Regions from separate parts of the Tenacibaculum sp. TB-53 genome, predicted to be linked through region 1. Evidence: riboswitches for the same ligand, from Rfam matches in the RefSeq annotation. Region 1 holds a riboswitch; each other region holds the start of a gene.
What was found. A riboswitch is a leader RNA that binds a small molecule or an ion and turns the genes downstream of it on or off. The one in region 1 is predicted to bind cobalamin.

Region 1 (5,602 bases):
TCTCAATTCTAATTTTATATTTCTTCTGCTAACACCAATGCTTTTTTAAGTGCTGCTAACTTATTATTTACTTCTTGTAGTTCGTTTTCTTCTTTAGAATTAATTACAATTCCTGCACCTGCTTGGTAAAACAAAGTATTATTTTTACTTACAAAAGAACGAATTGCTATGGCTTGATTTACATTTCCGTTCAGTCCAATAAAACCAACACATCCTCCATAAAATCCACGAGTTTGATTTTCGTATGTATCTATCAATTCCATGGCTTTGTATTTTGGTGCTCCACTTAATGTTCCTGCTGGAAATGTATCTCCAACAATTTCTATTGGGTTTCCTGTAATTTTACCTGTTACTGTTGATACCAAGTGAATTACATGACTAAAATATTGAACCTCTTTGTAGGTTTCAACTGTTACATTGGTTGCATGTTTACTTAAATCATTTCTCGCTAAATCAACCAACATTACATGTTCTGCATTTTCTTTCGGGTCATTTGCTAACTCTTTCGCCAACTCCCTATCTTTTTCATCATCACCTGTTCTTCTAAAGGTTCCTGCAATTGGATTAATAATAGCCTGACCTTCATTTATCTTAATTTGTGCTTCTGGCGAAGACCCCATCAATTTAAAGCTTCCGTAGTCAAAATAAAATAAATATGGAGAAGGGTTTATAGAGCGTAATGCTCTGTACACATTAAATTCATCTCCTTTAAATTTTTGTTGAAATTGACGTGATAAAACCAACTGAAAAACATCTCCTCTTTTACAGTGTTCCTTTGCTTTTGTTACACTTTGCTTAAATTCCTCATCCGTGATATTCGAAGTTTCTTCTCCTTCAAAAACGAAGTCATATTTAGCAAAAGATTGAGAGTTTACTAAGTTTTCTATTTCTGATAATCGAGATTCTTCTCCTTCTGGTATATTTTCTATCAAAATCATTTCATTTTTAAAATGATTGATTGCTACAATAAATCGGAAAAAGCTATACTGTAATACTGGAATTTCAGAAGGTGCTTTATCTGATTTTAACTGAATTGTTTCAAAGTATTGAACCGCATCAAAAGTTGTATAACCATACAATCCATTAAATGATTTTATTTCCTCTGAACAATTTATCGAAATAACATTGCTATACGCATCAAACTTCTTATAAAAATTTCTTTGAATAGGCTCTCTTTCTAATTCTTCTTTTCGATACGACAATAACAATTCATCATTTTCTGCCTTGATGGTTATCAAAGGTTCTATACACAAAAACGAATAACTATTTTCTTTACTATGATAATCTGAACTTTCTAACAGCAAACTATTCGCATACTTGTCTCTTGTTCTTAAATACAAGCTAACTGGCGTTATCATATCTGCCAATTGTTTTTTTGCTATTGTTTTAAAGGTAATTTTTTTCATTTTATTTAATATGTAAAAAACAAAAAAGGCTTATCATGAGATAAGCCTTTTCGTTGTATTATAGATATAACAAGATGGTCTCACTAACGTAAGTTATGAGTTTTCCACCACCAGTTATTTAATTGTTGTTTTATCATTATGCTACAAATGTATAAAGTGATTTTGATTTTACAAACTTTTTTGTATTAAAAATAAATAAACAATACTTAATTTACAGAAAAATCTTCTTTAGAGAAGAAAATATCTATTGGCGAGTTACCTATTCCTTTTACAGTTTTAAAAACAGATTTATCTTCATTATATATAGTAAGTATACTTTTTTCCGTATCAAAAAAATCTTCTGCGCCTAAAACATATACTTTTTCTGTAATAGGATGCTCTCTTATAACAGTTGTAAGCATTATTCCTTCTGTAGTTGGATTAATAAATTCTTCTGCTTTTTTTGTTTCTGTGTTAAAACGGTGAATCACTCCTGTTGACACTTCTGACCAATAAACATTACTACCTGACTCACTTACAGAAAGCATACTATTCTTATATAAATTCACTCCTGTTAATGTAACCATTTCATCAATACCATAATCAGTTGTCAAACTTACAAACTTAGCATCTCCAATTCTTTTCTCAGTTCCTATCCAAATTTTATTGTTTTTATCTTTTAAGATTCCTGAAATTACATCATCAAATATTACTGTGGTTTTTATTGACTTATCTTTGATATTTAATACTTTCAACTCTTTATCGTCAGCAATCAATATGTTTTCTCCATCTACCAATACTCCTGATTTTGAAAACAATACTTTTGAAGAAACTCCATCAATTTTATCTTTAACTCCTTCACTTACATTAAAAAACGATAAATCATATGTTCTTCGTCTTCCTCTTCCACCAGTAGAAATGATTACTCCATCAGTTTCTGAGTACATGGCCAAGTACGAAGGGCTACTTACCTTAGATGTAGTCACTGTTACTTCTTCTGCAAGATCTTTTAAGTTTAATTTTGTAACAAAATTAGGTCCGTCTTGAGACACTATGAATAAACTATTTTCAAAGTTTGTAAAAGATATTGAATTTTTATTTAGAGACTCATATACATTTAGGGTAAAAACTTGACTTTCATCTAAATGCCCTACCACTGTTTTGTCCCCCTCATAACTTAGTATAAAAGAATTATCATAAATTGGAGTTGGTTCTTGTTTCGTTGAATCACTTGAACATGAAAAAAAAACTGATATTAAACATACCAATACAATACTATAATTACGTATCATTATTATAATTAAATTTAAAGTTTCTGAAAACAAAAAAATACAAACATTATATTTCAAATGTTCTTTACTGCTTCTTCTTTTAACCCGAAAGAAAAGCAATGAATTAAATTTTGGCAGGTCTCCTGACTAACATCTTGCTACTACCTTCCCGTAAAAACAGTGGCGTAAGAAATAACAAGTATCTATAATTTTAATAGACTAAGTTTACAGTTGCGGGTACAGTTTAGGATTCTCACCTAATTCCCTTTTAATTTTCTTTACAATAAAGAAAAACCGCGGCAAATATATTTTAGTCGTAGGAAAGAAACACTAATTTTACTGTTAAAATTATACTTCCTTCTTTTTCGATAAAAGTAAACTCTCATAATTGTTATAAGAATAATTAAAAAGTAGAATAATAATAGCTTAAAACGCAAATTAAAGTTAATTAAAATATGTTTTTCAACTTTTAAAGTTACAATATATAACCAAAAAAAGCATAATTGTTTAAAAACAAAAACATCATTCAGTTATTTGCATTATAATAAACAATAAAATTAAAATTATGTGTGGAATTGTATGTGCGTTTGATTTAAAACAATCTTCAGATAAATTAAGACCTCAATTATTAGAAATGGCTAAGAAAGTTCGCCATAGAGGTCCAGACTGGAGTGGAATTTATAGCGATGAAAAAACAATTATGGCACATGAGCGACTAGCAATTGTTGATCCTGCCTCTGGACAACAACCTCTATTTAGCCATGACCGTAGATTTGTCTTAGCTGCTAATGGAGAAATATATAATCATAAAGAAATAAGAAAACAACTTAAGGAAAAACATGAGTTTTTAACTAAATCTGATTGTGAGGTTATCTTAGCTTTATACAAAGAAAAGGGAGTTGAGTTTTTAGATGATTTAAACGGGATTTTTGGTTTTGCTGTGTACGATTCAATTACAGATGAATATTTAGTAGCTCGTGACCATATGGGAATTATTCCTTTATACATGGGATGGGATAAACACGGAACTTTTTATGTGGCCTCTGAGTTAAAAGCGCTAGAAGGAGTTTGTAACAAAATCGAAATTTTTCCTCCAGGACACTATTATACGCGTGAAGACGGATTACAAAAATGGTATTCTCGTGATTGGATGGAATACGAAGCTGTGAAAGACAATAAGACCTCCATAGATGAAGTTCGCGATGCTTTAGAAGCCGCTGTTCATAGGCAACTAATGAGTGATGTACCTTATGGAGTATTACTTTCAGGTGGATTGGATTCTTCCATCACCTCTGCTATTGCAAAAAAATATGCTGCTAAACGCGTAGAATCTGGTGATAAAGATGCTGCTTGGTATCCGCAATTACATTCATTTTCTATTGGTTTAGAAGGTTCACCTGATTTAGCTGCAGCTAAAAAAGTATCGGAATATATTGATACTATTCATCATGAAATAACCTTTACTATTCAAGAAGGCTTAGACGCAATAAAAGATGTTATTTACAACCTGGAAACTTACGATATTACAACAGTTCGTGCCTCTACTCCAATGTATTTAATGGCACGTGTTATTAAATCTATGGGAATAAAAATGGTCTTATCTGGCGAAGGTGCTGATGAACTTTTTGGAGGATATTTATACTTCCATAAAGCCCCTAATGCAGAAGAATTCCATAAAGAAACTGTACGAAAATTAGATAAATTGTATCAATACGATTGTTTACGCGCCAATAAAAGCTTAATGGCTTGGGGAATTGAAGGTCGTGTACCATTTTTAGATAAAGAATTTATGGATGTAGCAATGCGTATTAACCCAGAAGACAAAATGATTAATGGTGAACGTATGGAAAAATGGGTGTTACGTAAAGCTTTTGAGAGCTATTTACCAAAAGAAGTAGCTTGGAGACAAAAAGAACAATTTTCTGACGGAGTTGGCTACAACTGGATTGACACCTTAAAGGAAGTTGTAGAAGCTGCTATTACTGACGAAATGATGGCAAATGCTCCACATCGCTTTCCTACACAAACACCAAGAGCTAAAGAAGAATACTATTATCGTTCAATATTTGAAGAGCATTTTCCAAGTGAAACTGCTGCTTTAACAGTTCCGTCTGTGCCTTCAATTGCTTGTAGCACCCCTACCGCACTGGCTTGGGATAAAAGTTTTCAAAACCAAAACGAACCTTCTGGTAGAGCTATCAAAGCTGTACATGAAGACGCTTACTAAGAAAAATTCTTAGTTTTTTTTTCAAATTTTAGTTGTAAAGAAAACCTCGCTTATTGGCGAGGTTTTTGTTATTCCTTTAAATTTATTTTTTAATTTGGAGCTACATAAAAAGGAGATAAGTTCACCTTTGCATTTCTTCTAGCTCCATAATAATTATAGTAACTCTTATTTTTTTCAATTGTATAAAACGAATCTACATAATCATCATTATTGGCATACCAGCTATCAGGCATCGCTTGAATTATTGCTCCAGCAACCTGACCCAAAACATTAACCCAAGGTTGTGTTGAAACTGTTCCTATAATTTGAAAAACTCCATTTACAATAGCAGAAACTAAGTCTTTATAATTTGTATTGTCATCTTTTTCAAATAACTGAATATTTGCTGCTTGATATTGATAATCATCCCAAAACAATAATATTTGATTCGGGTAATAATCAGTATCGTCATGATCTAAATAATACATAGGTATTATCTTAATTTCAGGGTTATTTTTATCATCTTTAATACCAGATGTTATTGCATATACCTCAGCAGCACCACTTATCCAAGGCTCTTCATCGTCATTTAATCTTATTTTATCTAACTTCGTAGTTTCTAATCCAGTGTTTCTTGCAGATTTAGTACTTAAATCTAATGAAGACTTTAAAAACCTGTTGTTTTGAACTCCATTTTCTTGAAGATACTCATTCATATAAATTACCTCTCTCTTCAAGGC
Region 2 (5,602 bases), 900 kb from region 1:
TGGTAAGTTGTGGATGCTCTTCAAAATCAGCATTTACACCAGCATCTATAATATTTAAATGAATGTTATTCTGTTTACAAAACACATTAATAGCAGCACCTCCTTGCAAAAAGTTAAACACCATTTGTTGCGTAACTTCTTGTGGGTACGGACTCACTTTTCCCGTAGTAGCAATTCCATGATCTCCTGCAAAAACCATAATTGTAGGTTTTGAGAGTACAGGTGTAGTGGTATTTTGAATTAAACCAATTTGCATGGCAATACTTTCTAAAGTACCTAAAGCACCAATTGGTTTGGTTTTGAAGTTGATTTCTTCTTGAAGTTCGTTCTGTAAATCTTTTGATATAGGAGTTATTGTTGTTGTCATGTGTTATTTTAAAGTTAAAGGAAGTCCAGATACCATAAAAGTTGCTTTATCAGCCAATTTTGCTATGTATTGGTTCGTCCAGCCTTGTAGTTGTGTGAATTTTCTTCCAGATTCAGAATTGGCATGTAATCCCATACCAATTTCATTAGAAATGATGATAATATTGGCGTCAATTTCAACCAACTTGTTAATTTCTTCTTTAGCAATTTCTAGCGCTTTTTCAATATCATATTTTGTATCTACAAAGAAGTTTGTTAGCCATAATGTAACACAATCAACAACCACCGTTTGTTTTTCAGAGATCACCTTACTTAACCATTTTTCTTCTTCAACAGTGGTCCAGCGTTCATCTCTATCAGAAATATGTCTGTCAACTCGTTGCTTGAAACCTTCATCCCAAATACGAGAGGTGGCTAGGTAAATAGGGGTGTCAGATAAAGATTCGGCTAGCTTTTGAGCATAGCTACTTTTGCCTGAGCGTTCACCTCCTGAGATATAATATATCATGAAATCGCATTTTATGTTGACACAAAGATTGGAAAGATTTTTAATAAAAAACAAATTAAAATAGAGAACTGTTTATTTTTGCTGAACTAAAACCACGAATTATGACAGTATCTTCTTTTATGCCAGCAGTAACCCAAATGATTTATGACATGGGGTTACAAGATTATTTAAACGGAATAACTTTTGAGTGCCCAGAAGTAGCTCTAAAAGAAAAAGAAGTAGCTGTTCGATATAAGTTGGAAGGAAAAGTGTTAACGAGTAAAGAGATAACAGCTATTTTCTCTAAAACCAAGGCAGAAGGAAAGACGTTGTATTATGTGGATGAACCTGTTTTAGAACGTATCGCACCCGACATTGTTTTTACACAAGATGTATGTGATGTTTGCCAGATAGATACAGAATCTGTGGCAAAATCAGCTTATAAATTACCTAAAGTTCCAGAATTAATATCAATTACTCCAAATTCTTTAGAAGATGTTTTTGAGAATGCATTGACCATTGCAAAAGCTATGAAGCAGGAAGCGGTAGGAGAGGCATATGTGAGTGGATTGAAAAAGCGTATTTATGATATTGTGGATGTACAACGTGAACATAGAATCCAATCGAAAAGTGTGATGTTATTAGAGTGGATAGCCCCGTTGTTTAACTGCGGGCACTGGATTCCTCATCAAATAGGCTATGCTGGAGGAATTGATTTGTTATCGCATCCATCAGGAGATAGTATTGTAATTTCTTGGGATAAAATTGTAAAATACAATCCAGAGGTATTGATTATCGCTCCTTGCGGATACGGAATTGATAGAACTCTAGAGGATATGAAATTTTTAGAAGAAAGGGAAGAATGGACGTCTTTAAGAGCAGTAAAAAATAAACAAGTGTACATTGCCGACTTTGCCATGTTTACACAATCTTCTGCTGGTACTTTGGTGGAAGGAATTGAATGCTTAGCAAAAATGATTCATCCAGATTATTATACGATTTCAGAAAACTTACAAACAAAATTCGCAAATTATCATGACTTGATGGTTGCTAATTTATAAGAATACTATACATTTGCCGTGATTTTTGGTTTTTCTTTAATCATCTATTAAAGAGAATTAAAAGGGAATTCGGTGCAAAACCGAAGCTGTTCCCGCAACTGTAAGCTATTAAGCTTGTAACAAATACTCAAACCACTGTTTTTTTAATGGGAAGGTATGTTACAAGACGCAAGCCAGGAGACCTGCCAATTATTATAATTTAATTAAAACTTTCGGGATAAAAGTTTAATGTATAATGAAGAAAATAACAATAATATTTATACTGTTTTTTACAACTAATCTTTTTTCCCAAAAAGATACTATAACTGTTAATAAATTAAAAGAGGTAATAGTTAACGGGAAGAGAAATGTAGAAAAAAAACGCATTGCTACAAAAGAATTAAAGATTGGAGTTAAAGAACAAACAAAAAACCCTATCAACTTAACAAACCTTCTACGATATAATAGTCCAATAGCTTTTAGAGATTATGGAAATGGAGGTGTGAGTACCGCTCGTTTTAGAGGAACATCGGCTTCAAATACGTTGGTTTTATGGAATGGTATTCCCATTAATGCTGTAGGAAGCGGACAAACAGATTTTAATTCATTATCTGCAAGCTTGAATGATAATATCATTGTTCAAAGTGGAGGAAATAGTGCTGAATATGGTTCTGGTGCCATTGGTGGTACGGTACACTTGAAAGATGAATTGTTGTTTAAAGAGCATCAAAAATTTCAATTATTTACTTCTTACGGAAGTTACAATACAACGTCTAATTTTTTTAAAAGCTCAGTAGGAACAGATAAGTGGAGTATAAAATTAGCTTCTACGTTTAATTATTCCGATAATGATTACACATATATTGATGAGCGGTATAAAGATGATTATGGAAACCTACTAACTAATGAAAATGGTAATTACAAAAACTACGGAATTAATTTTGTCATAGGTTATAAGTTTACTCCTACAAATACTTTATCGTTTTATTCGACCGCTTACTATGGAAATCGTTTTTTTTCCAACGGTTTCCCAAATCCATCTGCGAGTAGCGAACGAAATGAAGATTTCAATGAACGAAATTTATTACAATGGAAGTATGCGTTTTCGTCACAGTTTAAACAGGAGTTAAACTTAGCCTATCTAACACAAAAGTATAGTTATTATAGGAATAAGGATGTTGAAAATTTTGAATTTGGAAAGTCAAAAAATGTATTTATAAACCACTCTTTAACTTATAGATCATCTAATGTTTTGTCGTTTAATTACAAAACTATTTATGAAAATATAAACGGCAGTAGTTCTGATATAGGTACTGAAATAAGAAATTCAGTTGCTTTTGTAGGAAGTGTTAAATATCAACCTACTGAAAAATTAATAACGAATTTACAAGTTAGAAAAGAAATTAATTCAGATTTTAATGTGCCTCTGTCTTTATTCGTAGGAGGAGAATATAGATTAGCTAATCAATTAAACATCCTAGCCAATTTTTCAACAAATTATCGAGTACCTACTTATAATGAAATGTATTGGCCTGTAGTAGGAAATTTAAACTTAATACCAGAAAATTCAAAACAAGGGGAATTGGGAGCTTCTCTTAAAAATGAAAATATAAATATAACATCTACATTATTTTATATCCATATTAATGATAAAATTCTTTGGTTACCAACAGGTGGCAGCAATTTGTGGAGACCAAGAAATGTAGGTGATGTGGTTAATAAAGGAATTGAAACTTATGTGAGTTTTAAGAAAGAGATAGGAGAACATATAGTTGACTTCTCTTCCAATTATACGTTTACGTTAGCGGAAAATATAGAAACAAGAAAAGTATTACCATTTGCACCAAAGCATTTATTAAATTTTAATGTGGGATATGATTATAAAAGGATGAAAATTTTTATACAAAGTTTATATCAAAGTAGTGTATATACAAACCCAACAAACTCAAAAACTTATTCTGTAAAATCGGTAAATGTTCAAAACTTAGGAGTAACCTTTAAGTTATCTAGAGAACAATCAAAACTTCCAACGATAGGATTCATGCTTAATAATATATTTAATGAAGTGTATTATTTCTCAAATTTGCGTCCTATGCCAGGAACAAATTTTAATATCAATTTAAATTATAAATTTTAAACCAATGAAAATAACAAAACTACTTTTACAACTTTTTTTAATAAGTATAGTACTTATCTCTTGTTCTAGTGAAGATAAAATAGTTGAAGTAATTAGAGACAAATACGATAATGGAGTTATTGTAAGTGGAGAAGGACTTTATGGAAATAAAGATGGATTTATTTCTTACGTGAATAATGAGTTATCTGAGTCACAAAATTTTATTTATGCAGGTAAAAATGGAGCATTGTTAGCAGGATTAATTCAATCAATAGCTTTTTCTGAAACAGATGCTTATATCATTTTAAATGATGCTAATATGATTGTAATTGCAGATAGATATACTTTTAAAAAGAAGGGACAAATTACAACAGGGTTAAACAATCCAAGATATATGACTATTGTAAATGGAAAAGGATATGTTACAAACTGGGGTGATGGTGCAAATGAGAATGATGATTATGTAGCTATTATAGATATTGAAACTAATACTATTGAAGAGAATACAATTTCACTAGCTAATGGTGTAGAGCAAATTGTAAATAAAGGTAATAAATTATATATCTCACATAAAGGAGGTTGGTCATCAAACAACATTGTTTCTGTAGTAGATTTAAATAATAATAATGTAGTATCAACAATAACAGTAAAAGATAATCCTGATGATATGGCTTTTGATGCTACAGGTAATTTAATTGTTTTGTCTGAAGGTAAACCTTTAGAATATGGACCAGCTCCATACTATAAAGCTACTAAAAATACTCCTTCTTCAATTTCTATTATTAATACAACTGATAATACAATAATCAAAGAATTAGCTTTTCCTGAAAATAAAAGGGCTACTTATTTAGCATATTCTAATAACAAAATATATTATTATCAAGGAAATACAGATAAAGTTTACGGTATTAAAGAGACAGCAAATGAGTTAGCTGAAGAAGGTATTGATGTAGGAGTTATTTATGGAATGAATGTAAGAGATAATCAATTATTTGTTGCTGAATATGAATTTCAAGAAGTAAGTGAGTTAATGGTGTATGATATTAATACTAAGAATAAAATATATTCAACAGAAGTAGGAGTAGGAGCTTCAAAAATTTATTTTAATTAAGTCGTCCCCTAGAAAAGGGAAATATTGCTATGCATAAGCTCACCAATTTGGTGAGCTTGTTTTTTATAAAAACTTTTCTTGTATTTCTTTAGAAGGAACCATACAGGCATCTTTTTTACCAAACCATTTATAGCGATTTTTAGCAATGTAATCGTATACTAAGTTTCTAAAACTCTCTGGAAATATCAAAAAAAATTGCGTTAATTTCCAAACTCCACCAAAATCATTCATAATTTTTAACGCAGCTGTAGATTTAATATCATAAGCAACATTTGGCTCGTATAAAATAATAGAATCAACCTTGGAAGTGTCTATCCCTAAATATTGTGTTATTTCTTTTCCTATATCCGATTGAAGAGAAGTAAAAACAAACTGATTTTTAACATCATATTTTATAACTTTTAGCACACTATCGTTGCAAAAATTACAGACACCATCAAATAAAATCACTTTTTTATTACTAGGTAAATTGTTCATATTTA
Region 3 (5,602 bases), 140 kb from region 1:
GTTTTCAACTATTATACCGTTTAAAGAAGAAGAAAACTTTATAGAACTAGCTAAAAATCATAATTTATACCTACACAGAGTTTGTCGAGTAAAAGGAGCTCCTACTACTGAAATCAAACGTAGTTTATTAGAAATGTCCTTTGTAGAGACTACAATCCAAGAAGAAGAGTTGATAATAGAAACAAAAAGGCACCAGTACACTGATGCCTATATTAACCTTACGAAAGATTTTTATTTGAAGATGTAATCTTTTATGAGGTTGTATTTTCAAAATTTCTGTTTAGTTTTAGTTATGTTCTTGTGAGTAATGTAGTTCTTCAGTGCCAGTTTTTATGACAGCAATAGGGGTTTTATTTTCATCAATAGCAACAAAGGTGAATTCACCTTCAATGGCTTTTTCTCTATGTTGAGAGTACATCTGTTCAGTAAAAATTTTAACAGTAACTTTTAAACTTTTGTTACCTATATAACTTACTTTTCCTACTAATTCAATAATAGTTCCAGCAGGGATAGGCTTTTTAAAATCAATTTTATCACTACTTACGGTTACAACTTTTTGCCTGCAGAATCGTGTTGCTGTAATAAAAGCAACTTCATCCATTAGTTGCATAGCGGTTCCTCCAAAAAGGGTGTCATAATGATTGGTTGTATTTGGAAATACGGCTTTGAAAATACGTGTTTCCGACTTTGCTATTTTTTCTTCTGTGGTCATTTTATATATGTTAGTATAATCAGTGCCTGAAAAGAATATTTCAGGCACTTTATTATTAATTTACAGTTTCTAAGGTGTTAGCATTATAGCTTAAATAGGCTTCTTTTGCAGCTGAAACCATAGCTATTAAAGCTTTTTCAGTTTCATCCCAATGTCTAGTTTTAAGACCACAATCAGGATTTACCCAAAGACGAGAAGCTGGAATAACTTTTTGTGCTTTTTGTAGTAATTCAACCATTTCTTCTTTTGAAGGAACTCTTGGTGAGTGGATGTCATAAACCCCAGGCCCAATTTCATTCGGATATTTGAAATCTGCAAAAGCGTTTAACAACTCCATTTGAGAGCGAGAACATTCAATAGTAATTACATCGGCATCCATATCAGCAATGCTTTGAATAATGTCATTAAATTCAGAATAGCACATATGTGTATGTATTTGTGTAGCGTCATTTACACCACAAGATGAAATTTTAAAAGCTTCAACAGCCCACTTTAGATAATCATTCCACCCTGATTTTCGTAACGGTAAACCTTCTCTTATAGCAGGCTCATCAATTTGAATAATTCTAATACCAGCATTTTCTAGGTCTCTAACTTCATCACGTATAGCCAGTGCAATTTGTTGGCAAGTAATGCTACGAGGTTGATCGTCACGAACAAATGACCATTGTAAAATAGTAACAGGGCCTGTAAGCATTCCTTTAACCCATTTGTCAGTTAAAGATTGTGCGTATTGTGACCAATAAACAGTCATTGGGTGTGGTCTGTATACATCCCCATAAATAATAGGAGGTTTTACACAACGACTACCATAACTTTGAACCCAACCTTTTTTAGTAAATGTAACTCCAGCAAGTTGTTCACCAAAATACTCTACCATATCGTTTCGCTCATACTCACCATGAACTAATACATCTAACCCTATTTTTTCTTGCCATTGAATGGTTTTTTGGGTTTCTTTTTTTAGTAGGAATTTGTACTCCTCACTACTTAAGATACCTTTTTTAAATTGAGCTCTCCAGCTTCTTACTTCTTTAGTTTGAGGGAAGGAACCAATGGTTGTAGTAGGGAATAGCGGTAAATTCAATACTTTTTCTTGTGCTTCTTTACGAATTAAAAAACTATTTTTTCTTCTAGAATCTGTTTCGTTAATGGAATCAACACGTAGTTTTACATCGTTATGATGGATTAATGCTGAAGATTTTCTATTGGCAATAGCTTTTTTATTTTCTTCAAAAGCATTTAAAATATTTTCATCACTAGTGTTTTCAGATAACTCTTTTAATAAGCTTACTTCGGTAAGTTTTTGTTTAGCAAAAGAAAGCCATTGTTTAATGTCAGTGTCAAGAGAGATCTCTAAATCTAAATCACAAGGAGAATGCAACAAAGAACAAGAAGAAGCAATAAAGGTTTTTTCAGAACCTAACTTATCAGTGACTTTTTTTATTAGCTGTAATGACTTTTTAAAGTCATTTTTCCAAATGTTTCTTCCATCTACAACACCTAACGATAAGATTCTATTTTTAGGAAGAGTATTCAATACATCATCTAGCTGTTCTTCGCAGCGAACTAAGTCGATATGCAATGCGTCTAAAGGAAGTATGTTAGCTAATGAAAGATTGTCTTTTAAACCTTCAAAATAAGTAGTAACTATAAACTTTAGTTTAGGAAACTTTTTTCTAATCTCATTATAGATAAATTGATAGGTTTCTTTGGCTTTTTCACTCAAATCTAATGCTAAAAAAGGTTCGTCAAACTGAATCCATTCAGCACCTTGTGTTTGAAGTTCTTGTAGAATTTCAATATATACAGGGAGTAGTTTTGGGGCTAAATCTAATTTATCAAAACCTTCTTCTTTTTCTTTACCTAAAAGAAGGTAGCTAACCAAACCAATAATTACAGGCTTAGCATTAATCCCTGCTTGTTTAGCTCCGACAAACTCATTAACAATTTTGTTAGAAAATAGTTTGAATTCCTGATTTTTATAAAATTCAGGAACGATATAATGGTAATTGGTGTCAAACCATTTAGTCATTTCCATAGCAGTGATATCAAGATCATCTTTTTGATATCCTCTTGCCATAGCAAAGTAAAGGTCAAGTTCAGAATTTGAAGTTTTTAACATTACTTCATTGTAACGTTTAGGAATAGCTCCAACAGTAAGCGTCATGTCTAACACCTGATCATAATAAGAAAAATCATTACAAGGAATAAGGTCTATGCCTGCTTCTTGTTGTGTTTTCCAATTTTGTTGACAGATATTTCTTCCTGTTTCAAGAAGTTCCTGTAAACTAGTTTTGCCTGACCAATATTGCTCGCAGGCTTTTTTGAGTTCTCTGTTGCTACCAATACGCGGATAGCCAAGAATGTGCGTTTGCATTTTCTTTTAAACTTTTATAATTAAACATTAATTTTAAAAGCTCTTTTAGATGCTTCGAAATGCTAAAAACGATAAGATGTTTGAGGAAAAATAATGACATACCAAAAAAGCACAGCATTTCATAAAGAAAGTGTGCGTTAAAAATATATCATCGGTATGACCCAAAAGCTTCAAATCGCGAAAGCATTGTCAATATCCGAATAGGCAGGTCTCCTGACTTATAACAGCTTTTATCATCCTTCCCGCTTTTGGCAGTGGATATACTAGGATAAAAACTTTTGGTGTGTTACTTACAGTTGCGCGACAGTTCGTGATTTGCACACGATTCCCTATTAATCTACAGTTAAGTAAAACCTTTTCGGTTGATGAAGTATGTAAAGAACTTATCGGGGTAAATGTATGTATTATTTTTTTAGAACTGGTAATAAAAAAAGCACCAATAAATTGATGCTTATGTTTGAAAAAGAAAATTTATAACTAATGTTTATTTTTTCCAGTTTTTAAGTTGGTCCAAGTATAGATAGCTTTCAACAAATTTTCTATGTTCAGTATTTGTCATAATTTCGAGAAGTTCTAATGCTGAAATATAGCTTGCTAAATTTCCGTTTGAAGATAAAAACTTACCATCCTTAACAAAAGTCACTAAGCTGTCGTTTTGCACTTTTAAATTTGGATAGTCTTTTTGTAGTTGTTCACCACCACCAATCCATGTTACAATTTTATGACCATCTGCTATACCAGATTTACCAATTAAATTAGCTCCAGCACAATTACTAACAGTGTATTGGGTTTCTTGATTTTTTGTCTTTATAAAATCTACAACTTTATTATTATGTACTTGTGCGTACATGTCGTAAGCGCTTGGTACAAACAAGGCTGTTAGTTTAGGGCAGTTTTCAAAAGTATAGTCGGGAACAAAATGCATTCCTTCTTCAGTAGTAATGGGTTTAGCTGTTTCAGCAATAGCTACTACATTAAAAAGTTGTTTGCCATCTTTATCTGCTTTTCCAAATACATCTGACGTTGCTATAACTTCTCCTTGTAAAACCCCATTAAACATTAAAAGTCCAATAGTTGGTAAATTAGGATTAAATGGTTTTAGGTGTTTAGTTAGTGTGTCAGATGGAGATACAACTTGTTCAACTTCTTCTGTTTTTTTATTGGTTTTCGATTTTTCTGAATTACAACCAACAGTAATAATTGTAAAAAGTAGTATTACTACAATGCTTAAATTTTTCATGCGTATTTTATTTAGTATCTCTTTGAGTAGGTTTAATAATCATTCTAAAATATTGGTCTTTGTATATGTAATAGCCTAACCAGTTGTATAGAGTTCTTACTTTGTTTTTGAAGTTTACAAGCCCCATAATATGTACAAAAATCCAAATTAACCATGCAACAAAACCTTTTAATGATTGTTTTTGTCCTGGGAAATCTAATACAGCCTTATTTCTTCCAATAATAGCTAATGAACCTTTATCATTATATTGAAAAGTTTTCCAGTTTGTATCTTTTCTAGAAAGGTTTTTAGCTAAGTTTCTAGCTTGTTGTAATGCAGGTTGTGCTAATTGAGGATGTCCTTTAGGATAGCTTTCATCTCCTAAAATCAAAGCACAGTCACCTAAAGCATAAATATTATCATATGAATGTACTAGGTTGAACTGATTTGTTTTTAACCTTCTACCAGCACCAAAGCTTTCTTTTGAAAAACCATCAAATGTTTTAGCAGATACACCGGCAGCCCATATAAGGTTTTTAGTATGTATTTCTTCTCCGTTTGATAAATATACAGTTTCACCATCAAAATCATTAACCATGGTGTTCATCGTTAATGTTACTCCGAGTTCACTTAACTTTTTAGAGGTATATTCTTGTGCTCTTTTAGACATTGGAGCTAATACAGAGCTTTGACCATCAATAAGATGAATTTCTCCAAAATCATTTTTATCTAACTCTGGATAATCTTTTATGATAATTGAAGTTTTAATTTCAGATAAAATACCAGAAAGTTCAACCCCAGTAGGACCAGCACCAGCGATAACAAAAGTTAAACACTTCTTTCTTTCTTCAGGATTGTGAATTCTAGTAGCACGGTCAAATCGAGTTAAAATAACATTTCTAAGTGACAAGGCGTCACTAATAGTTTTCATTGGTAAACTGTACTTTTCAATGTTTTTGTTTCCGAAAAAATTACTTTCTGTACCAGTAGCCATTACTAAGATATCATATGCTATTTCTCCATTACTTACCACTATTTTATTTTCTTCTGGAACAACTTTTTCAAGTGTACCCAGACGAAAACGAGCATTTTTAAATTTTCTTAAAATTTTTCTGAATGGATAACTAATTGCAGAAGGTTCCATAAAACCTGTGGATACTTGGTAGATTAAAGGAGGAAAGAAATTATAGTTATTACTATCTACTAAAATAATTTGATAATTTTCAGAATTTCCTAACCCTTTTATAAGTTCTAACCCAGCAAAACCGCCGCCAACAACGACAATTTTTTT

Region 2: another riboswitch for cobalamin. It lies ahead of AC3VJB_RS04805 (TonB-dependent receptor plug domain-containing protein); the one in region 1 lies ahead of AC3VJB_RS08910 (NHL repeat-containing protein).
Region 3: another riboswitch for cobalamin. It lies ahead of metE (5-methyltetrahydropteroyltriglutamate--homocysteine S-methyltransferase); the one in region 1 lies ahead of AC3VJB_RS08910 (NHL repeat-containing protein).

Annotation. Positions count from the first base shown of each region.
Region 1 covers NZ_CM202790.1:1,954,549-1,960,150, forward strand. The annotation lists gene AC3VJB_RS08905 (anthranilate synthase component I family protein) at 15-1,406, opposite strand; gene AC3VJB_RS08910 (NHL repeat-containing protein) at 1,613-2,677, opposite strand; cobalamin riboswitch at 2,773-2,970, opposite strand; gene asnB (asparagine synthase B) at 3,222-4,883, shown strand; gene AC3VJB_RS08920 (DUF3103 family protein) at 4,973-5,602, opposite strand, start outside.
Region 2 covers NZ_CM202790.1:1,052,602-1,058,203, reverse strand. The annotation lists gene cobT (nicotinate-nucleotide--dimethylbenzimidazole phosphoribosyltransferase) at 1-367, opposite strand, end outside; gene AC3VJB_RS04815 (bifunctional adenosylcobinamide kinase/adenosylcobinamide-phosphate guanylyltransferase) at 371-874, opposite strand; gene AC3VJB_RS04810 (ABC transporter substrate-binding protein) at 976-1,914, shown strand; cobalamin riboswitch at 1,924-2,118, shown strand; gene AC3VJB_RS04805 (TonB-dependent receptor plug domain-containing protein) at 2,150-4,030, shown strand; gene AC3VJB_RS04800 (YncE family protein) at 4,035-5,120, shown strand; gene AC3VJB_RS04795 (thiol-disulfide oxidoreductase DCC family protein) at 5,184-5,597, opposite strand.
Region 3 covers NZ_CM202790.1:2,093,405-2,099,006, reverse strand. The annotation lists gene AC3VJB_RS09560 (tRNA1(Val) (adenine(37)-N6)-methyltransferase) at 1-247, shown strand, start outside; gene AC3VJB_RS09555 (acyl-CoA thioesterase) at 287-712, opposite strand; gene metE (5-methyltetrahydropteroyltriglutamate--homocysteine S-methyltransferase) at 768-3,092, opposite strand; cobalamin riboswitch at 3,279-3,465, opposite strand; gene AC3VJB_RS09545 (DJ-1/PfpI family protein) at 3,577-4,332, opposite strand; gene AC3VJB_RS09540 (NAD(P)/FAD-dependent oxidoreductase) at 4,340-5,602, opposite strand, start outside.